One region of the Streptomyces sp. NPDC107562 genome, then DNA from elsewhere that is predicted to be linked to it. Evidence: riboswitches for the same ligand, from Rfam matches in the RefSeq annotation. Region 1 holds a riboswitch; the other holds the start of a gene.
The links. Region 1 has a riboswitch for glycine ahead of gcvP (aminomethyl-transferring glycine dehydrogenase). Riboswitches for the same ligand answer to the same signal wherever they lie in the genome.
Positions count from the first base shown of each region.

Region 1 (10,819 bases):
ATCGTTTCAAGGTCATCGGCAAGCCGCAGGACCTCGAACCGGCGCTCAACATCCCAGGAGGCGTGGTGCAGACGCTGGAGAAGGAGCAGGCCACCGTGACTGTCGAGCGGTCGGACAAGATCGTCGTCGACGCCTTGCGGGCGGTGGAGCGACCTGACTACGCTCGGTCGTCCTCCCAGTGAACCGGTGGTGCATGGGGGACGTCCGGGGAGGGCATGAGGTTGCGGGGGGTCGCCGCACCGATTGGGTGGTGCGTGGTGGAAACTGTCTGGTGGATACGGACGTTGTGAGGATGTCCGGGTCGGCCAGTATGTGCAATCAGGGTTCGTCCTGCCCCACGGGCGGGTCTGTTTCGGTCAAGGGGAATCGCCCGTGAAGTTGTTTGCGAAGTTGTTCGGCAAGAGCGCGCGAGAGGGTCGCGACAACGCGACCGCTCGGCATCGCGCACAGCCTGACGCGGAGGGCCAGCGCCCACTGTTCCGGGACCAGGTCGCTGGTCCGGGTGGTGACATTTCCGGTGGTCAGGGCGCGCCGTCGGTTGACCCTGCCCAGGCAGGCGGCATAGGTTTCGGGCAACCGTCGACCTCAAGTGCGGGTGGAGGGTTTTCCACCGACCCGTACGCGTCCCACGCCCCAGCGGGGCAGCCGCGGCAGGAGGATCCGTCCATGTCGGCCCTGGTTTGTACGAGGTGCGGCAACCGCAACGCGGAGAGCAGTCGCTTCTGTTCCCACTGCGGCGCGCCGTTGCGGCCGGGAGTGACGCCCGAGCGTCCGTCCGAGACGACCTCCACGATCTCCATCAGCGGTCTCGAGGCGTACGACGCCGAGGTCACCGGGCAGACGCAGATGCCGACGCTGTCTCCCGAGGCGCAGGCCGCGGTGGACGCGCTTCCCCTGGGCTCCGCCCTGCTGGTGGTGCGCCGGGGTCCGAACTCGGGCAGCCGCTTCCTGCTGGACAGCGATCTGACCACGGCCGGGCGGCACCCGCAGAGCGACATCTTCCTGGACGACGTGACGGTCTCGCGTCGGCACGTGGAGTTCCGTCGCGTCCCGGACGGTTCGTTCACGGTGGCCGACGTCGGCAGCCTGAACGGCACGTACGTCAACCGGGAGCGGATCGACCAGGTAGCCCTGTCGAACGGTGACGAGGTGCAGATCGGCAAGTACCGGCTCGTCTTCTACGCGAGCAGGCAGGCCATCTGACCCTCCTCCGGAGTCCGTCCGGAGAAACTCCGAGGGAAGTTCCATGCGTCACACACCGAGCGGCGGCTCCGGCTACGGTGCCGCCGCCACGGACAGCGGGCTGATGAGTATCGGCACGGTGCTGAACGTGCTGCGCGAGGAGTTCCCCGAGGTCACGATCTCCAAGATCAGGTTCCTGGAGTCGGAGGGGCTCATCGAGCCGCAGCGGACGCCGTCGGGGTACCGGAAGTTCAGCCCGGGGGACGTCGAGCGGCTCGGGCATGTGCTGAGGATGCAGCGGGACCACTATCTGCCGCTCAAGGTGATCCGTGAGCATCTCGACGCGATGGGGCGCGGCGAGCAGGTCCGGCTGCCGGCGTTGGGCCGGCAGCGTGACGGCGAGGCCGTGCTCGCCGACGAGGTGTCCGACGAACCCACCGCGGCCCGGATCGCACGGGCGGAGTTGCTCGAGACGGCCGGGATCGGTGAGCGGGAGCTCGCCGAGTGGGAGTCGTACGGGCTGCTCACCCCGGTGGCGGAAGGTGTGTACGACGCCGAGGCGGTCACCGTGGCGGCTCTCGTCGTCGAACTGGGGCGATCCGGGATCGAGCCGCGGCACCTGCGCGCGATGAAGGCCGCGGCCGATCGTGAGGCGGGGCTCGTGGACCAGGTGGTGGCTCCGCTGAAGCGGCACCGTAACCCGCAGACGAGGGCCCATGCGGAGGCACGGGCGAAGGAGCTGGCCGGGCTCACGGTGAAATTGCACGCCGCCCTGGTGCGGAGTGCACTCGGGGTGCGGCCCTGAGCCCTGCGGGGGCATAGGGGCGCGCCGATATGGGGCACCGCAGGCCACTCCAGGCCGGATCAGGCCAGGACAGGCGTGGGCCGTCCGGCGGCGGCCGAGCGGGCGTCGCGGCCCGTGAGGGCAGGTTGACGATGTCCGTAGGGGCACATCTGGGAAGGCGCTCCTGAGGGCGAGCGCCGCATCGCCCGCGTCTCGGGGGGCGGCGGCCGGATCGCGTGGGCGATGACGGCCCGACTACCCAAACGTCCCGGGCACGGCCTAGGGTTGCTGTGTGAACGAGCTCGATGTCGTAGGTGTCCGGGTCGAAATGCCCTCCAACCAACCGATCGTGCTCCTGCGCGAAGTGGGAGGCGACCGTTACCTCCCCATCTGGATCGGGCCGGGGGAGGCGACGGCGATCGCCTTCGCCCAGCAGGGCATGGCCCCCGCGCGACCGCTGACCCACGACCTGTTCAAGGACGTGCTGGAGGCCGTCGGCCAGGAGCTCACCGAAGTACGCATCACGGACCTGCGTGAAGGCGTCTTCTACGCCGAGCTGGTCTTCGCCAGCGGCGTCGAGGTGAGCGCCCGCCCGTCCGATGCCATAGCGCTCGCCCTGCGCACCGGAACGCCGATCTACGGCAGTGACGGGGTGCTCGACGACGCCGGCATCGCGATCCCCGACGAGCAGGAGGACGAGGTGGAGAAGTTCCGGGAGTTCCTCGACCAGATCTCGCCGGAGGACTTCGGCAGCAGCAGCCAGTGAACGGCGGCGGCCCGCGCGGACCAGGGGTCCGCGGCGGGCTGGTGTGTGCCCGGAACGCGCTCCGAGGCCCGGCACGTGCCAGCGGCGAGTGAGAGCGTCATGCGGATTCCCGTCATGGCATTCGGCTAGCCTTTCCCCGCGATGGGGTGCGGGAAACCACTCTTAGGGTGATTATCACTCGGCGTGCCGAGTGTGGCGATCGTTGACGCACCCTTGGTGACTGCCTACCGTCGAGAAGGCAGGTCAAGGACGGAGGTCGGCGTGAGAAGCAGCGGCGACGGTACGGCTGGGGGTGCCCCCGGACGCGGTTTCGGGGAGAGCGGTCCGTACCCTCCCCCGAGCTCTCGGTTTCGCCCGAGTGGGGGGTACCCTCCGCACGGCAGGGCGACTGATCACGCTCCGCAGCGACCAATGGCCGTTCCCGGCGGCGGAGGGGCGGCGCCCATGGCGTCCGAGGAGATCGGCTATCGCGGTCCGACGGCCTGCGCGGCCGCCGGCATCACGTACCGCCAGTTGGACTACTGGGCCCGGACGGGTCTGGTCGAGCCGAGCGTGCGGCCGGCCCACGGGTCCGGTACGCAGCGGCTGTACAGCTTTCGCGACGTCGTCGTCCTGAAGATCGTCAAGAGGTTCCTCGACACCGGGGTGTCGCTGCAGAACATCCGCACCACCGTTCAGCATCTGCGCGAGCGCGGCTTCCGGGATCTTGAGCGGATGACGCTGATGAGCGACGGCGCCACGGTCTACGAGTGCACCTCGCCCGACGAGGTCCATGCGCTGCTCCAGGGCGGCCAGGGGGTCTTCGGGATCGCGGTCGGTGTGGTCTGGCGGGACGTGGAGGGCGCCCTGTCGCAGCTGCACGGAGAGCGCATCGACACCGGTGAGACCCTCGTCGGGCACAACCCGGCGGACGAACTTGCGCGCCGGCGCAACCGGGCCGTCTGAGGCGCCCCGGATCCGGCTCGTTGCCGCGGCGGCGTTGTCAGTGGCGTGAGGCAGCATCGGACATGTGAGAACCGCGCCCACGATCCTGCATCTCGACATGGATGCCTTCTTCGCCTCGGTGGAGCAGGCGTCCAAGCCGAGCCTGCGCGGGAAGGCCGTGATCGTGGGTGGGCTCGGGCCGCGCGGGGTGGTGGCGACCTGCTCGTACGAGGCCCGGGTGTTCGGGGTGCATTCCGCGATGCCCATGGGGCAGGCGCGCCGGCTCGCGCCGAACGCCGCCTGTCTGGTGCCCCGCTTCGGGTTGTACCGGACGATCAGCGAGCAGGTGATGGGCCTGCTGCGGGCGCTGTCGCCGCTGGTGGAGCCGCTCAGCCTGGACGAGGCGTTCGTCGATCTGGAGGCCGGTGGGGCGGCGTGGGACCGGGAGTCGGCGCGGCTGGCCGGCGTGCGGCTGAGGGCCGACATACGGGCCGTCACCAACCTCACCGGGTCCGTCGGGCTCGCCGCCTCCAAGATGCTCGCGAAGATCGCTTCCGAGGAGGCCAAGCCGGACGGTCTGGTGCTGATCGAGCCGGGCACGGAGCGGGAGCTGCTGGAGCCGATGTCGGTGCGGACGCTGCCGGGCGTGGGCCCCGCGACGGGCGACCATCTGCGCCGGGCCGGGATCACCACCGTCGGGGAGATCGCCGAGGCGGGCGAGGACGAGCTCGTACGGCTGCTGGGCAAGGCGCACGGACACGCGCTGTACGCCATGGCGCTGGCCCGTGACGACCGGCCGGTGGTCGCCGAGCGGGAGGCGAAGTCCGTGTCGGTGGAGGACACCTACGACGTGGACATCCACGACCGGGTCCGGGTAGGGCTGGAGGTGCAGCGGCTCGCGGACCGGTGTGTGCGGCGGCTGCGCGGGGCCGGGCTCTCGGGGCGGACGATCGTCCTGAAGGTGCGGCGGTACGACTTCTCGACGCTGACCCGGTCGGAGACGCTGCGGGGGCCGACGGACGACCCGGCGGTGGTGCGGGAGGCGGCGGCCCGGCTGCTGGACTCCGTGGACACGACCGGGGGTGTGCGGCTGCTGGGGGTCGGGGTCAGCGGGCTCGCCGACTACACGCAGGAGGACCTGTTCGCGCAGGCGGCGGGGGAGCGGGAGGAGGGGGCGGTGGAGGACGTCGCGGAGGAGCCCGAGCGGCCGGAGGCCGGGCCCGTCGAGCGCCGCTGGGCGGCCGGGCACGACGTCCGGCACGCCGAGCACGGGCACGGATGGGTGCAGGGCAGCGGGCTGGGGAGAGTGACCGTGCGGTTCGAGACACCCGAGTCGGAGCCCGGGCGGGTGCGGACCTTCCGGGTCGACGATCCGGCGCTGGAGCCGGCGGATCCGCTGCCGTTGGTGGCGCGAAGACCCGAGCTCCAGGGCTGAGCCCCGCGGGTCATGTCTCGTCGGAGCCCGCCAGCTTGCCGAAGTCGCGGTCCGGGAGCGCCGGGGGAGCGGCCACGTCGAGTCCGTAGTGGTGGTAGAGCTGGAGTTCCTGCTCAGGGGAGAGGTGGCGGCCGACGCCGAAGTCGGGGGCGTCCTTGATCAGGGCGCGCTCGAAGGGGACGTGCAGCGTGCCGTCGATCAGCTCGCTCGGTTCCAGCGGCACGAAGGCGTCCCTGCTGAACAGGCCGGTCCGTATGGCCGCCCACTCCGGTACGCCGGTCGCGTCGTCGAGGTACACCTCGTCGATGGTGCCGATCTTGCTGCCGTGTCGGTCGAATGCCTTGCGTCCGATCAGGTTGCGCGGATCGATGTCGGTCTGCACGGGCCCTCCACTCGCTCGCACCTCATCCGTAAGCACTACAAAAGAGCACATTGCGGAACGCGGCCACTCGAACGCCCGGGCGTTGCCCTCGCTGGTACGCTGGCAAGCGGCTGCTGACCCCGTGCGGGAGAGTCCTCCGGAGATCACCACCGGGGGCGCCGAAGGAGCAAATCCTCCCCGGAATCTCTCAGGCCCACGTACCGCACGGACGAGGTCACTCTGGAAAGCAGAGCGGGTGTCACGGCTCCCGCTCTCACCGACGGTGCAAGCCGGACGTCCTGTGGCGGCCGGTGAAGCTCTCAGGTTGAGATGACAGAGGGGGAGGCCGTCGGGGCACCCGTGCCGGGGTGTCCCTCGAAGGTCGCGTCAGACCAGGAGGCCTCCGCAATGACCGCCCAGCGCATTCCGCTCTCCGAGCTCGAACAGGGCATCCCCTTCGAGCAGCGCCACATCGGGCCCGACCAGGAGGCGCGGGCCAAGATGCTCGCGCAGGTCGGCTACGGCTCGCTCGACGAGCTCACCGCCGCCGCGGTACCGGATGTGATCAAGAACGCCGACTCCCTGGACCTGCCGGGCGCGCGGACCGAGGCCGAGGTGCTGCGGGAGCTGCGCTCCCTCGCGGACCGCAACCAGGTGCTGGGTTCCATGATCGGGCTCGGCTACTACGGGACGTTCACCCCGCCGGTCGTGATGCGCAACGTCATGGAGAACCCGGCCTGGTACACCGCGTACACGCCGTACCAGCCGGAGATCTCGCAGGGCCGGCTGGAGGCGCTGCTGAACTTCCAGACCGTGGTCGCCGACCTCACCGGGCTGCCGACCTCCGGCGCCTCGCTGCTCGACGAGGGCACGGCCGCGGCCGAGGCCATGGCGCTCTCCCGGCGTATGGGCAAGAACAAGAAGGGCCTCTTCCTGGTCGACGCGGACGCGCTGCCGCAGACCATCGCCGTGATCCAGGGACGCGCCGAGCCGACCGGGGTCGAGGTGGTCGTGGCCGACCTCGCCGACGGCATTCCGGCCGAGGTCGCTGAGCGCGAGATCAACGGCGTGCTGATCCAGTACCCGGGTGCCTCCGGCGCCGTGCGCGACATCAAGGCGGTCGTCGACCAGGCGCACGAGCTGGGCGCGCTCGTCACCGTCGCCGCGGACCTGCTGGCGCTGACGCTGCTGAAGTCGCCGGGTGAGCTGGGCGCCGACATCGCGGTCGGCACCACGCAGCGGTTCGGTGTGCCGATGGGCTTCGGCGGGCCGCACGCGGGCTACATGGCGGTGCAGGAGAAGTTCGCGCGCAGCCTGCCCGGGCGGCTCGTGGGCGTCTCCGTCGACGCCGACGGCAACAAGGCCTACCGGCTGGCCCTCCAGACGCGTGAGCAGCACATCCGGCGCGAGAAGGCCACCAGCAACATCTGCACGGCGCAGGTGCTGCTCGCCGTGATGGCCGGGATGTACGCCGTCTACCACGGGCCCGAGGGCCTGCGGAGCATCGCGCGGCGCACTCACCGCTACGCCGCGATCCTCGCCGCGGGCCTTCGCGACTGCGGCGTCGAGATCGTGCACGGCGCCTACTTCGACACCGTCACCGCGCGGGTGCCGGGCCGGGCGGCCGAGGTCGTCGCCGCCGCGCGCGACAACGGCGTCAACCTGTGGCGCGTCGACGCCGACCAGGTCTCCATGGCCTGCGACGAGACCACCACGCGGGACCAGCTGGCCGCCGTATGGTCCGCGTTCGGCGTCGAGGGCGACATCGAGGCCCTGGACGGCGGCACGCGGGACGCGCTGCCCGACGGGCTGCTGCGCACCGACGCGTACCTGACGCACCCGGTCTTCCAGCAGCACCGCTCCGAGACCGCGATGCTGCGCTACCTGCGCCGGCTCGCCGACCGCGACTACGCGCTCGACCGCGGCATGATCCCGCTGGGCTCCTGCACGATGAAGCTCAACGCGACCACGGAGATGGAGCCGGTCACCTGGCCGGAGTTCGGTCAGCTGCACCCGTTCGCGCCGGCCGAGCAGGCGGCGGGATACCTGACGCTCATCCATGAGCTGGAGGACCGCCTCGCCGAGGTCACCGGCTACGACAAGGTGTCGTTGCAGCCCAACGCCGGTTCACAGGGTGAGCTGGCCGGACTGCTCGCCGTGCGCGGCTACCACCGTGCCAACGGCGACGAGCAGCGGACCGTGTGCCTGATCCCGTCCTCCGCGCACGGCACGAACGCGGCGAGCGCCGTCATGGCCGGCATGAAGGTCGTCGTCGTGAAGACCGCCGGGGACGGCGAGATCGACGTCGAGGACCTGCGGGCGAAGATCGAGCAGTACCGCGACGAACTGTCCGTGCTCATGATCACGTACCCGTCCACGCACGGCGTGTTCGAGGAGCACGTCGCCGACATCTGCGCCCAGGTGCACGACGCGGGTGGTCAGGTCTACGTCGACGGGGCCAACCTCAACGCCCTCGTGGGGCTCGCGAAGCCGGGGCACTTCGGCGGCGACGTGTCCCACCTCAACCTGCACAAGACGTTCTGCATCCCGCACGGCGGCGGCGGTCCGGGCGTCGGCCCCGTGGCCGTGCGCTCGCACCTCGCGCCGTTCCTGCCGAACCACCCCCTGCAGCCCGAGGCCGGGCCGGAGACCGGGGTCGGGCCGATCTCGGCCGCGCCGTGGGGCTCGGCGGGCATCCTGCCGATCTCGTGGGCCTATGTGCGCCTCATGGGCGGGGAGGGCCTGAAGCGGGCCACGCAGGTGGCCGTGCTGAGCGCCAACTACATCGCCAAGCGCCTGGAGCCGCACTACCCGGTGCTGTACACCGGTCCGGGCGGGCTGGTCGCGCACGAGTGCATCATCGATCTGCGGCCCCTGGCCAAGGCCACCGGCGTCAGCGTCGACGACGTGGCCAAGCGGCTGATCGACTACGGGTTCCACGCGCCGACGATGTCGTTCCCGGTGGCCGGGACGCTGATGATCGAACCGACCGAGTCCGAGGACCTCACCGAGATCGACCGGTTCTGCGAGGCGATGATCGCCATTCGCGCCGAGATCGAGAAGGTCGGCGCGGGCGAGTGGCCGGCCGACGACAACCCGCTGCGCAACGCTCCGCACACCGCCGGCCTGCTGGGCGGCGAGTGGAGCCACGCCTACACGCGCGAGGAGGCCGTCTTCCCGGCCGGGGTGTCGGTCGCCGACAAGTACTGGCCGCCGGTGCGCCGCATCGACCAGGCCTTCGGTGACCGGAACCTGGTGTGCTCCTGCCCGCCGCTGGACGCGTACGAGGACTGAGGTCCGTGGCGGCGAGGGCTCCTTCGTGGGGCCCTCGCCGTGTTTTCGGGGACTTCCGGACGCCGGCCGGGTCAGGTGCGGTCGATGTGTACGTTTGTCGACTTCACGCGGGCCGTGGCCTCCATGCCGACCTCCAGGCCCAGCTCCTCGACCGCCTCCCGGGTCAGCAGCGAGACCAGGCGGTGCGGGCCGGCCTGGATCTCGACCTGGGCGGCGACGTCGCCGAGCTTGATGGCGGTCACGATGCCGGGGAAGGCGTTGCGGGCCGAGGTGTACGGCGGCTCCTCCTCGCCGCCGCTTCCCGCCCTGGCCAGCTCGACCGAGAAGGCGGCGAGGTCCCTGCCGTCGATCAGGCGTCGGCCGCTGTCGTCGCGCAGGGTGGCCACGCGGCCGGCGTCCGCCCAGCGGCGTGCGGTGTCGGGGCTCACGCCGAGGAGCCGGGCGGCCTGGCCGATCGTGTAGGAGTGCATGCCCGTCACGATAGGACGGGGGATCGCCGGGGGTGGGTGCGGGCCCGCCGCGGGTGCGGTGCGGGGACCGCCGGCGGTGCGGGCCTCAGCCGGTGTGCACGCGGGGGCGTCGGGTCACGTCCGGCTCCGCCACGCGCAGCACCTCCCGGGTGACCGGCGCGACCTCCCCTTGGCCGAAGAGGAAGAAGCGCAGGAAGTTGGCGAAGGGATTGCCCTCGGTCCACTCGAAGTAGATGTGCGGGGTGCAGCCCGTGGTGTCGCGGACGTGCAGGAGCAGGGCGGCCAGGGCGTTGGGGATGGAGGAGGACTCCAGGGTCAGGACGCGGTAGCGGTTGTGCAGGACCTCGCCGTGGACCGTCACACCGGCCTCGAACTCGGACGGGTCCGTCACCGTCACCTCGACGAACACGAAGTCCTCGGGGCCGGCGACGTCGTTGTCCTGGCGGATCTGCTCGATCTTGTCGCGGTACTCGGTGACGTCCCGGCTGTCGGGCTCGTTCGCGATGAACCGGATCTTGCGGCTGGCGATGTCCCGCACGAACCGCTCCGCCATGGGGTCCAGCGTCACGCTCGTCACCCGGAGTTCGAAGGCGCGGGCCAGCCGGGAGACCAGGGAGAGGATCATGATGCCCGCGATGAAGCAGGCGCCGATCTTCACACCGTCGGGGCGCTCGACCACGTTCACCACGGTGGTGTACAGGAACACGACCGAGATCACGCCGAAGCCCACGGTCCATCCGCGCTGGCCGGCCTTGCGGGCGGCGATGGTCACCGCGATCGCCGCCGAGCTGATCAGCACCAGCACTCCGGTGGCGTAGGCGCCGCCCTGCGCGTCCACGTCGGCGTCGAAGAGCCAGGTCACCAGGAAGGCGACCAGGGTGAAGACGATGACCATCGGGCGTACCGCACGCGCCCAGTGCGGGGCCATGCCGTAGCGGGGCAGGTAGCGCGGCATCAGGTTGAGCAGGCCCGCCATGGCCGAGGCGCCGGCGAACCACAGGATGGCAATCGTCGAGACGTCGTACACCGTGCCGAAGGCGCTGCCCAGGTACTCGTGCGCGAGATAGGCCAGCGCGCGGCCGTTGGCCTGGCCGCCCTCCTCGAACTCGGCCTCCGGGATGAGCAGCGTGGTGATGAAGCTGGTGCTGATCAGGAAGCCGCTCATGATCAGGGCGGCGGTGGTGAGCAGCTTCTTGGTGCCGCGGATCCGGCCCTCGGGGCGCTCCTCGGTGTCGCGCGCATCTCCCTTGACGTGCGGCATCACGGCGACGCCGGTCTCGAAGCCGGAGAGGCCGAGGGCCAGCTTGGGGAAGACGATCAGGGCCACGCCGATCATCACGAAGACGTTGCCGTGCTCGGCGGTCAGGGCGCTGGACCAGTCGGTGACGACATGGCCCTCGGCGGCGACGTGCCAGAGGCCGGCCACGACCACCACGGCGTTGAGCGCCAGGTAGGTGGCCACCAGGGCGACCGCGACGCCGATGGCCTCCAGGAAGCCCTTGAGGAACACCGCGCCGAGCAGGGCGATGAGCACCATGGTGATCAGCAGCTGCCGGTCGTGCAGGGCGTCGTTCAGGTGGGGGTTCTCGATCAGGTGGGTGGA
Region 1 is NZ_JBVKBE010000019.1:5,475-16,293, forward strand. Features, by position in the region: gene ACZ7LV_RS34850 (DUF881 domain-containing protein) at 1-182, shown strand, start outside; gene ACZ7LV_RS34855 (FHA domain-containing protein) at 244-1,203, shown strand; gene ftsR (transcriptional regulator FtsR) at 1,247-1,987, shown strand; gene ACZ7LV_RS34865 (bifunctional nuclease family protein) at 2,259-2,732, shown strand; gene ACZ7LV_RS34870 (MerR family transcriptional regulator) at 2,994-3,677, shown strand; partial or broken gene ACZ7LV_RS34875 (DNA polymerase IV) at 3,742-5,180, shown strand; gene ACZ7LV_RS34880 (PRC-barrel domain-containing protein) at 5,102-5,473, opposite strand; glycine riboswitch at 5,588-5,686, shown strand; gene gcvP (aminomethyl-transferring glycine dehydrogenase) at 5,861-8,746, shown strand; gene ACZ7LV_RS34890 (TOBE domain-containing protein) at 8,818-9,216, opposite strand; gene ACZ7LV_RS34895 (APC family permease) at 9,302-10,819, opposite strand, start outside.

Region 2 (10,819 bases), on a different contig from region 1:
ACGAGCAGCGCCAGCTGGCCGGTGAAGAACATCGGCAGCGAGACGCCGGCGAGCGCGACGCCCATGGCGGTGCGGTCGAAGAACGAGCCCGGCTTGAGCGCGGAGATCACACCGGTGGCGACACCGGACAGCAGCCACAGCACCGCGGCGCCCGAGGCGAGCGAGATGGTGACCGGGAGACGGTCGACCAGCTGCGGCCAGACCTCGGTGTGGTTCTTGAAGGAGTAGCCGAAGCAGGGCACCTCGCACGTGGCCGTGGTCGGGCCCAGGTTGTACGTGGCCCCGGAGACGAGCCCCTTGATGAAGTCCCAGTACTGCTCGTAGACCGGCTTGTCCAGCCCGAGGTTCGCCTTGACCGCCGCGATGGTCTCCGGCGAAGGGTTCTTACCGATGTACTGCGCGGCCAGCTGATCGGGCGTCTGTCCGGCCATTCTCGGCAACAGGAAGAAGATGCCGAAGGTGACCGCGGTGACCACCAGCAGCAGGATCACTGCCGCAAGGGTCCTGCGGATGAAGTACGAGATCACGGGGATCGGCGCTGGTGCCCGCGGGCCGCGTGGCCCGCGGGCACCAATGCCTTCACCTGCCTTCCGGGGCTGCTGCTTTGCCGCTACTTCTTGGTCGTACCGAGGTTGAGCGCGTCGTACTGACCGCTCCAGGCAGCCGAGGAGGCCACGTTGGTGGCGTTGGGCGACCGGTAGAGCAGGACCTTGAAGTAGGTCAGCGGCACGATGACGGCCTCGTCCATGGTCTTCTTGTCGACCTCGGCGTAGGCGGTGTTGCGCGCGGACTCGTCCTGGTTCTGGATGGCCTCGTCCAGCAGCTTGTTGACCTCCGCGTTGTCGAACTGCGAGAGGTTGGTGTTGCCGGACTGGCTGATCGCCTTGCCGTTCAGGATCTGGTTCAGGAAGCCGTAGCCGGTCGGCCAGTCGGCGCCCCACTGCATCATGATGATGCCGATGCCCTGCTTCTCGGTGAAGCCGGGCACGCCCGCGTAGTCGGTGAAGTACTTACCGGACGGGTACTGCTTCATCTCGGCGGTGATGCCGACCTTCTTCAGCGAGTCGATGATCGCCGTGGCCGCGTCGACCTCCTGCTGGCGGTCGCTGCGCGCGGAGATGTAGGTCTTGAAGCCGTTCGGCTGCTTGCAGGCCGTCAGGTGCTCCTTGGCCTTGGCCGCGTCGCCCTTGTTCCCGCTGGTGGGGTAGGCGTCGAACTTCTGGTAGCCGATGACGTCCGGCGGCAGCACCGTGGTGGCGACGTCACCACGGACCGGGCCACCCTGCGCGGTCTGCACGGCCACCTTGTCGATGGCGTACTGCACGGCCTTGCGGCACTCGACGTTGTCGAACGGCTTGACCTTGGTGTTGATCGCCGCGTAGACCAGCCGGCCACCGTAGGTGTTGTCCGTGTTGGCCTTCTGGTCCTTGCTGTTGAGCAGCTGGGCCTGGGTCTGCGTGTCCACGCCACGGCCCGCGAGGTCGACGGTCGTGGTGCCGGCCATCAGGTCCTTGTCGATCGTGGCCTGGTTGACCTTCAGGTTGACCACGATCTTGTCCGGGTACTGCTTGCGCAGCGGGTCGGTCTTCGCGTCCCACTCGGGGTTGCGCACCAGGGTGACCGACTTGCCCTCCTGGTAGCTCTCGAACTTGTAAGAGCCGGAGGAGACGATCTTCTTGGTGTAGTCGACGCCGGTGTCCTTCGCCCGCGGCACCGGCGCGGTCTGCGGCGCGGTGACCAGGTAGTCGAAGTCGGCGAACGGCTGGCTGAGCTTGAAGGTGACCGTGTACTTGTCCGGCGTCTCGATGGACGAGATGCCCTTCGTGCTCTTGTCCTTGTACGGGCCCTTGTACTTGTCGGCACCGTCCAGGAACTGGGCGAAGTAGTTCGGGCCCAGGGAGAGCACGTCACGGGCGAAGTTGGAGCGCTCCACCGCGTACTTGACGTCGGCCGAGGTGACCTCGGTGCCGTCCTCGAACTTCACGCCCTGGCGGATCTTGTACGTCCAGGTCTTGCCGCCGTCCGAGGACTGGCCCTTGGACTCGGCCAGGTCGGGCACGATCTCGTTGCCCTTCTCGCCGGGGGCCGGCTTGAAGGTCAGCAGAGGACGCGCGTAGAGGCGGCTGAAGTTGTACATGTACGCGTAGTACGTGTTGCCGGGGTCGAACGAGTCCGGCACGTCGGACATCGCGTAGGTGACCGTGCCGCCCTTCTCCGTGGAGGTGTTCACGACCTCCTTGGTGGCGGCGTTGGCACCGGCGCTGTTCCCGCCGTCGCCACCGTTGTTGTCTTCGGCCTTGCTGCAGCCGGCCAGGAGGATCCCGGCGCTGCTGACGGCCGCGACAACGGCCATTGCTGACCTTCGCATGATGGTCGCATTCCCCTTCGTAGTTGAACACTTGAGCTGGACGCGGCTTCGGCCGCCACCGCAGACGTCAGCGGCTGCGGGGATCGAGCGCGTCCCGGAGGCCGTCACCGAGGAGGTTGAAGGCCAGAACGGTGATGAAGATGGCGAGGCCGGGGACGATCATGTACTGCGGATCGACCTCGAAGAAGTCGACGGCCTGGTTGAGCATGCCGCCCCAGGAGGCCTGCGGCGGCTGGATGCCGACGCCCAGGAAGCTGAGCGACGCCTCGAAGAGGATGTTGGTCGGGATGAGCAGCGTCGAGTAGACGATGATCGGCGCGACGAGGTTCGGCAGCAGTTCCTTGAAGAGGATGTACGGCCCGGAGGCGCCCAGTCCCCTGGAGGCGTCGACGAACTCACGCTCGCGCAGCGCAAGGGCCTGACCTCGGACGATACGGCCCATGTACGGCCAGTTGAAGAAACCGATGACAAAGATCAGCACAAGGATGTGCAGGGGCAGGCCCTCCAGGCCGAACGCACCGCCCTGCAGCGTCGCCGAGATGGCGATCGCGAAGAGCAGCAGCGGGAAGGCGAGGAAGGTGTCCATCAGCCGGCTGACGATCGAGTCCACCCGGCCGCCGTAGTAGCCGGCGACCAGGCCCATGACGGTGCCGATGGCCACGGAGAGCAGCGTCGCGCCGAACGCGACGACCAGGGAGACCCAGGAACCCTCCAGGATGCGGGCGAGGATGTCGCGCCCGAACTTCGGCTCCACACCGAGCGGGTGGTCCCAGCTCATGCCGCCGAAGGAGCCCTTGGGGAGGGTGGTGTTGGGGTCGATCAGGTCCTGGTTGAAGGCGTTGGGGTCGAGCCCCAGCAGCGACTGGAGGGGGCGGGAGAGGGCGGCGACGAGGATGAGCAGTACGACAACGATGCCACCCGCGACCGCCACCTTGTCGCGCTTGAAGCGGGTCCAGGCGATCTGTCCGAGAGAGCGGCCCTCGATCCGTTTGGCGTCGATACCCTGCAGCACAGCCTCCGGCTGGGCCTCGGCCTGCGATCCGGTGGTCTCGATCGGTGCCGTCACAAGTGCCATGCCCTTCTCGCCGGTGGTCACCCGGCTTTCACTTGCCGTTGTTCACGGCCTGAGTCGCTCTCGGCTACGCGGCGTTCCCAGATGGTGGGCATGCACGCGTGCTGTATGACAGCGGAGTCTTCAACGTCTTCACGATCACTCGCCAGAGCTGACGGAGAAAGTATGCGCAACCGTGATACCGGCCTTCACATTCCGTTATCCGAACATCCCGATTCGGCCTGCGGACACGGAGGGTTGATGACCGGAACCCGTGTGTGCCGATGACCGGAAAAGGCCGGATTCTCAGACGGTCCGCGGACCGGGATAGCCGTAGCCGGCGGACGGGGCCTGGGCGGGGGCGACGTGGGCCTCACGGTCGTAGAACGGCCGGGCGTTGGCGCGCATCCACATCGCCACCGGGTCGAAGTCGTCGGACATCGCGACCGTCGACACCGGCAGCCCGTCCGGAACCGCGCCGATGGACTGCTGCATCATCGCGCGTACCGAGTCCACGGCGGGCGGCGAGGTGTCGTACACATCGAGACCGATGGCGAGGTACGGCGCCCCGAGCGCGGGCTGGACCCAGGCGCGGCGCAGGGAGCGGACGGCCGGGGTACGGTGGGCGTTCTGCGACAGCAGGGCGTAGAACTGCGGAGTCTGGACGCCGGGTTCGGACAGACGCAGAGGGCCCGCGGGCTGGCGTTCGAGGCCGGCGGCGATCCGGCGCAGGTCCAGCCAGGGAATGCCGAGGCCGCCGCCCGGGGCGTGCGGGTTCAGCCAGAGTCCGTGATGGTCCGGGAAGAGCGTGCGCGCCACGTCCAGGCCGTCGGTCACCTCGTACGAGCGGTTCCAGCCGCTCGCCGAGAGCTCCTGGGCGGAGGTGACGCAGGGGGCGTAGCTCTGGCCGCCGACCTCCATGTTTCCGTACTGGGCGTCGGGGCTGCCGGCCTGGCCGTGCCACAGCAGCATCCAGATCTGGCCGGAGCCGGAGGTCGCGAGGGCGCGCAGGAGCGCCTCGTAGGCGTCGTAGCGCCCCGGCGTCACCTGGCGCAGCATGTGCTCGACCTGGCCGGCCGCGGCGGTGCCGCTCGCGCTCACTTGTTACCGCCCCTTCGTGCAACGCCCTCGTGTGCGCCCTAGCTTAAGCCCGCCCGCGCTCCTGGCCGGCTGCCCCTCGGGGACCTCTTACAGGGCTCGTCGGTAGAACGGCCGCACCTTGTCCCGCAGCCACGAGACCACCGGGTCCTGGGCGACGTCCATCAGCACCAGGTTGACCGGCCACCGGACCGGGACCCGGCCGAGGGCGCGGCCGAGGGCGTCCAGCGGGGCGGCGCGCAGGTCCCCCTCCCACTGGGAGAGTTCGACGCCCACGAACATCACCGGTTCCCCCGTCTCGATCACCGCGAGACAGCGGCGGCCCGTGGTGATCACGCCGGCGGCCTCGAACTCCTCGGACGCCGCGGAGAGGAAGTCGACCGGGTCGTCCTGCCAGTCCGGCTCGAAGAGGCGGACCCGGCCGCCGCTCGCGAGACCGTCCGGGAGAGTGCGGCCGGCGCGCCCGAGTTCGGCGACGGCCGCGGGCGGCAGCGGGAGGCCGACCACGCCGCCGGGGTTCACCACGATGCCCGCCTGCGGGGGCAGACCGCGGGCGAACTCGACGGCGGGGGCGACGGTGAAGGACATGTGGGCGCCGACGACCCGGCGGAACTGTTCCTCGGAGCTGAAGACCGGAACATAGGCCTGGCCGTCGATCTCCATGCCCGGCAGGTCGAGGGAGCCGCTGCCCGGACCGCCGCCGTTCGGCAGCGGCACCCAGACGAAGCTGCGGGCGAGCACCTCGACGATGCGGCCACCGGCGGAGGGCACGCCGAGTGACGTCGAGAGCACCTCCTCCAGCTCGTTGCCGGGCCATCCGCCGTGCGGATGCGGGTGCTGCGTCTGCGCCGGAAAGTCCCCCGGGAAGTCCATCTGCCTACCGCCTGCTCCGTACCAGTGCTACCGGCTGAAAAGGCTAACCCGCCCGCCCCGCCGCCCGTGGTGTCAGCCCGTGAAGCCGATTCTGCGCAGGGTGTCCGCCGCCGCGCGGTCGAGGAGGATCGCGGCGCCGCAGCCGCGGGGCAGGACCCCGCGCTCGGAGCGGCGCAGCAGGCGGGCGGCCGCGCGGCGGTGCCGCAGGAACGCGTACCGCGAGACTCCGCGGCCACGCTCGCGCTGGCCGGCCAGGGCCTGTTCGGCGCTGACGTCGAGCAGCAGCACATGCAGGGTGCCGCCCCGGCGGCGGGCCTCGCGGGCCAGCCAGGCGCGCACCCAGGCCTGCGTGCCGCAGTCGTGGACGACGACGCCCTCGCCGGAGCGCAGGGCGCGGCGCAGCCCGGCGTAGTGGGCGAGCCGGACGAGGGGGCGGTAGACCCCGTAGGGCAGCCAGTGCGGCGTCCGGGCGTCCCAGCGGTCGCGGGTGTCCTGGGAGTCGATGCGCCGGGCACGGACCGCGCGCCGCATGAGGGTGGACTTGCCGCTGCCGGGCAGGCCGGTGATCACGACGAGGTCGCGGGGGCCGAACAGCAGGGCGTGCGGGCTGCGGCCCGCCCGGTCGCGCAGGTCGCGGACCACGGGGAAGGGCAGCGGGCCGCACGCCTCCCGGGCCGAGGCCGCCGACTGCTTGGGCACAGCGAGGCCCGCGGTGGTCGCGTAGGCCGTGGTCCTGTTCACCGTGATCGTCCTCCCCTGGGGCGGTTCACGAGTCACCGTCCCCGTCGAGTGTAAAGAGAAGGTAATGCGGGGCGCCTCGCGATTCCGTCCGCTTCCGGCAACAAGCCTGCTACAACACGCTGTGCCCGGTCACGGACACTGTGTGCCCCCTCTGAAAGGTCCCCCTGCCGCGCGCCGGCGATGCGTGCAATGATGTGGCCGCCAACTGCATACCGGCCGCTTGAATCCGCGCGGGAGAGTTCCCAGGCACGCTGTGACTGGGACGCCGAAGGAGCAAGTCCCTCCCTTGAATCTCTCAGGCCCCGTTACCGCGCGGGCGAGGCACATCTGAAAAGCGGGCCGCTGCCTCAGTGGCTCCACCCAAGGTGCAAGCCATGGTTCCCCCTTCCCGGGCGGTCATGGCGAACCTCTCAGGTTCCGATGACAGATGGGGAGGAACGACCTCGCCGTCATGCCTTGGGAGACCGACCGATGAGCAGTACCGCACTCCGTCGTACCGCGCTCGATGCCGTGCATCGCTCGCTGGGCGCGACCATGACCGACTTCGCCGGCTGGGACATGCCGCTGCGCTACGGCTCCGAGCGCGACGAGCACCTCGCGGTGCGCACGAAGGCCGGGCTGTTCGACCTCTCGCACATGGGCGAGATCACGGTCGGCGGACCGCAGGCGGCCCAGCTCCTGAACCACGCGCTCGTCGGCAACATCGCCTCCGTCGGCGTCGGCCGCGCCCGCTACACCATGATCTGCCAGGCCGACGGCGGCATCCTGGACGACCTGATCGTCTACCGGCTCGCCGAGACCGAGTACCTGGTCGTGGCCAACGCCGGCAACGCGCAGATCGTGCTGGACGCCCTCACCGAGCGCGCGGAGGGCTTCGACGCCACCGTCCGCGACGACCGCGACGCCTACGCCCTGCTCGCCGTCCAGGGCCCCGAGTCCCCCGGCATCCTGCGGCAGCTGACCGACGCCGACCTCGACGGGCTCAAGTACTACGCCGGGCTGCCCGGCACCGTCGCGGGCGTCCCGGCGCTGATCGCGCGCACCGGGTACACCGGCGAGGACGGCTTCGAGCTGTTCGTGAAGCCGGAGCACGCCGTCGCCCTGTGGGAGGCGCTGACGGAGGCGGGCGCCGGCGTCGGCCTGATCCCCTGCGGCCTGTCCTGCCGGGACACGCTGCGCCTGGAGGCGGGCATGCCGCTCTACGGGAACGAGCTGTCCACCTCGCTGACCCCCTTCGACGCCGGGCTCGGCCGGGTGGTGAAGTTCGAGAAGGAGGGCGACTTCGTCGGGCGCGAGGCGCTCACCGAGGCCGCCGCCCGCGCCGAGGCCGCTCCGCCGCGCGTCCTCGTCGGCCTGATCGCCGAGGGCCGCCGGGTGCCACGCGCCGGGTACGCGGTCGTCGCCGGCGGCGAGGTGATCGGCGAGGTCACCTCCGGCGCCCCCTCCCCGACGCTCGGCAAGCCGATCGCGATGGCCTACGTCGACGCCGCCCACGCGGCCGCCGGCACGCCGGGAGTCGGCGTGGACATCCGGGGCACCCACGAGCCGTACGAGGTCGTGGCTCTGCCCTTCTACAAGCGCCAGAAGTAGACACTGGAACCGGGTCCACCGGACCCGGCGCACCTTTCCGCCTGCTCACACGCAGTGCCGGCAGCCCCCTTTTCCACAGCACTCCCCCGCGTACAGGAGAATCCACGCCATGAGCAACCCCCAGCAGCTGCGCTACAGCAAGGAGCACGAGTGGCTGTCGGTCGCCGAGGACGGCGTCTCGACGGTCGGCATCACCGAGTTCGCGGCGAACGCGCTCGGTGACGTCGTCTACGCCCAGCTCCCCGAGGTGGGCTCCCAGGTGACCGCGGGCGAGACCTGCGGCGAGCTGGAGTCGACCAAGTCGGTCAGCGACCTGTACTCCCCGGTGAGCGGTGAGATCACCGAGGTCAACGAGGACGTGGTGAACGACCCGTCGCTGGTGAACTCCGCGCCCTTCGAGGGCGGCTGGCTGTTCAAGGTGCGGATCGCGCAGGAGCCCGCCGACCTGCTCTCCGCCGACGAGTACGCCGCCCACACCGCCGGCTGAGGAGTCGTAGCGACATGTCCGTCCTGAACACCCCCCTGCACGAGTACGACCCGGCCGTCGCCGCCGCCGTCGACGCCGAGCTGCACCGCCAGCAGTCCACCCTCGAAATGATCGCCTCGGAGAACTTCGCCCCGGTCGCGGTCATGGAGGCCCAGGGCTCGGTCCTGACCAACAAGTACGCCGAGGGCTACCCCGGCCGGCGCTACTACGGCGGCTGCGAGCACGTCGACGTGATCGAGCAGATCGCGATCGACCGCGTCAAGGAGCTCTACGGCGCCGAGCACGCCAACGTGCAGCCCCACTCGGGCGCGCAGGCCAACGCGGCCGCGATGTTCGCGCTGCTCAAGCCCGGCGACACGATCATGGGCCTGAACCTCGCGCACGGCGGGCACCTGACCCACGGCATGAAGATCAACTTCTCCGGCAAGCTCTACGACGTGGTCGCCTACCACGTCGGCGAGGACGGCCTGGTCGACATGGACGAGGTCGAGCGCCTCGCCAAGGAGAAGCAGCCGAAGCTGATCGTGGCCGGCTGGTCGGCGTACCCCCGGCAGCTCGACTTCGCCGCCTTCCGCAGGATCGCCGACGAGGTCGGCGCGTACCTCATGGTCGACATGGCCCACTTCGCCGGCCTCGTCGCCGCCGGACTGCACCCGAACCCGGTGCCGCACGCCCATGTCGTGACCACCACCACCCACAAGACGCTGGGCGGCCCGCGCGGCGGTGTGATCCTCTCCACCGCCGAACTGGCCAAGAAGATCAACTCCGCGGTCTTCCCCGGTCAGCAGGGTGGCCCGCTGGAGCATGTGATCGCCGCGAAGGCGGTCGCCTTCAAGGTCGCCGCCTCCGAGGACTTCAAGGAGCGCCAGCGGCGTACCCTGGAGGGCGCGCGTATCCTCGCCGAGCGGCTCGTGCGGGACGACGCCAAGGCGGTCGGCGTGGACGTGCTGTCCGGCGGCACGGACGTCCACCTGGTCCTGGTCGACCTGCGTGACTCCGAGCTGGACGGCCAGCAGGCCGAGGACCGGCTCCACGAGGTCGGCATCACGGTCAACCGCAACGCCGTCCCGAACGACCCGCGCCCGCCGATGGTGACGTCCGGGCTGCGCATCGGCACGCCCGCGCTGGCCACGCGCGGCTTCACGGCCGAGGACTTCACGGAGGTCGCGGACGTGATCGCCGAGGCGCTGAAGCCCTCGTACGACGCCGCCTCGCTCAAGGCGCGGGTCAAGGCCCTCGCCGACAAGCACCCGCTGTACCCCGGTCTGAACCCGGCCTGACGAAGTAGTTCCACCCCCGTGGGCTCCACACCGGCGTGGAGCCCACCGCACCACCCCCTGCCCCAAGGAGTCACCGTGGCCATCTCGGTCTTCGACCTGTTCTCGATCGGCATCGGCCCGTCCAGCTCCCACACGGTCGGCCCCATGCGCGCGGCCCGCATCTTCGCCAGCCGGCTGCGCGGCGAGGAACTGCTCGACTCCGTGGCCTCGCTGCGCGTCGAGCTGTACGGCTCGCTGGGCGCGACCGGCCACGGGCACGGCACGCCCAAGGCGGTGCTGCTGGGCCTCGAGGGCGACTCGCCGCGCTCGGTGGACGTCGAGACCGCCGACGAGCGCGTGGAGGCGATCAAGAGCGCCGGCCGGCTCACGCTGCTCGGCGAGCGCGAGGTCGCCTTCGACTTCGACGCGGACCTGAAGCTGCACCGCCGAAAGGCCCTGCCCTACCACGCCAACGGCATGACCCTGTGGGCCTACGACGCCTCCGGGGCGGAGCTGCTGTCCAAGACGTACTACTCGGTGGGCGGCGGATTCGTCGTCGACGAGGACGCCGTCGGCGCGGACCGCATCAAGCTGGACGACACGGTCCTGAAGTACCCCTTCCGCACGGGCGACGAGCTGCTGCGCCTGACGAGGGAGACCGGTCTGTCGATCTCGGCCCTGATGCTGGAGAACGAGCGCGCCTGGCGCACCGAGGAGGAGATCCGCGCCGGGCTGCTCGACATCTGGCAGGTCATGCAGGCGTGCGTAGGGCGCGGCATGACCCGGGAGGGCATCCTGCCCGGCGGGCTGAAGGTGCGCCGCCGCGCGGCCAACACCGCGCGCAAGCTGCGCTCCGAGGGCGACCCGAAGGCCCTCGCGATGGAGTGGATCACGCTCTACGCGATGGCGGTGAACGAGGAGAACGCGGCCGGCGGGCGGGTCGTGACCGCGCCCACCAACGGCGCGGCCGGCATCATCCCGGCGGTTCTGCACTACTACATCAACTTCGTTCCCGGCGCGGACGAGGAGGGCGTGGTCCGCTTCCTGCTCGCCGCGGGCGCCATCGGCATGCTGTTCAAGGAGAACGCCTCCATCTCCGGCGCCGAGGTCGGCTGCCAGGGTGAGGTGGGCTCCGCCTGCTCGATGGCCGCGGGCGCCCTCGCCGAGGTGATGGGCGGCAGCCCCGAACAGGTCGAGAACGCCGCCGAGATCGGCATGGAGCACAACCTCGGCCTCACCTGTGACCCGGTGGGCGGCCTGGTCCAGATCCCCTGCATCGAGCGCAACGGCATGGCCGCGGTGAAGGCCGTCACGGCGGCCCGGATGGCGATGCGCGGCGACGGCAGCCACAA
Region 2 is NZ_JBVKBE010000012.1:24,392-35,210, reverse strand. Features, by position in the region: gene ACZ7LV_RS28125 (ABC transporter permease) at 1-527, opposite strand, end outside; gene ACZ7LV_RS28120 (ABC transporter substrate-binding protein) at 611-2,368, opposite strand; gene ACZ7LV_RS28115 (ABC transporter permease) at 2,436-3,434, opposite strand; gene ACZ7LV_RS28110 (enhanced serine sensitivity protein SseB C-terminal domain-containing protein) at 3,726-4,520, opposite strand; gene ACZ7LV_RS28105 (enhanced serine sensitivity protein SseB) at 4,608-5,390, opposite strand; gene ACZ7LV_RS28100 (AAA family ATPase) at 5,463-6,131, opposite strand; glycine riboswitch at 6,353-6,452, shown strand; glycine riboswitch at 6,453-6,568, shown strand; gene gcvT (glycine cleavage system aminomethyltransferase GcvT) at 6,603-7,721, shown strand; gene gcvH (glycine cleavage system protein GcvH) at 7,831-8,208, shown strand; gene glyA (serine hydroxymethyltransferase) at 8,223-9,488, shown strand; gene ACZ7LV_RS28080 (L-serine ammonia-lyase) at 9,564-10,819, shown strand, end outside.
Region 2: another riboswitch for glycine. It lies ahead of gcvT (glycine cleavage system aminomethyltransferase GcvT); the one in region 1 lies ahead of gcvP (aminomethyl-transferring glycine dehydrogenase).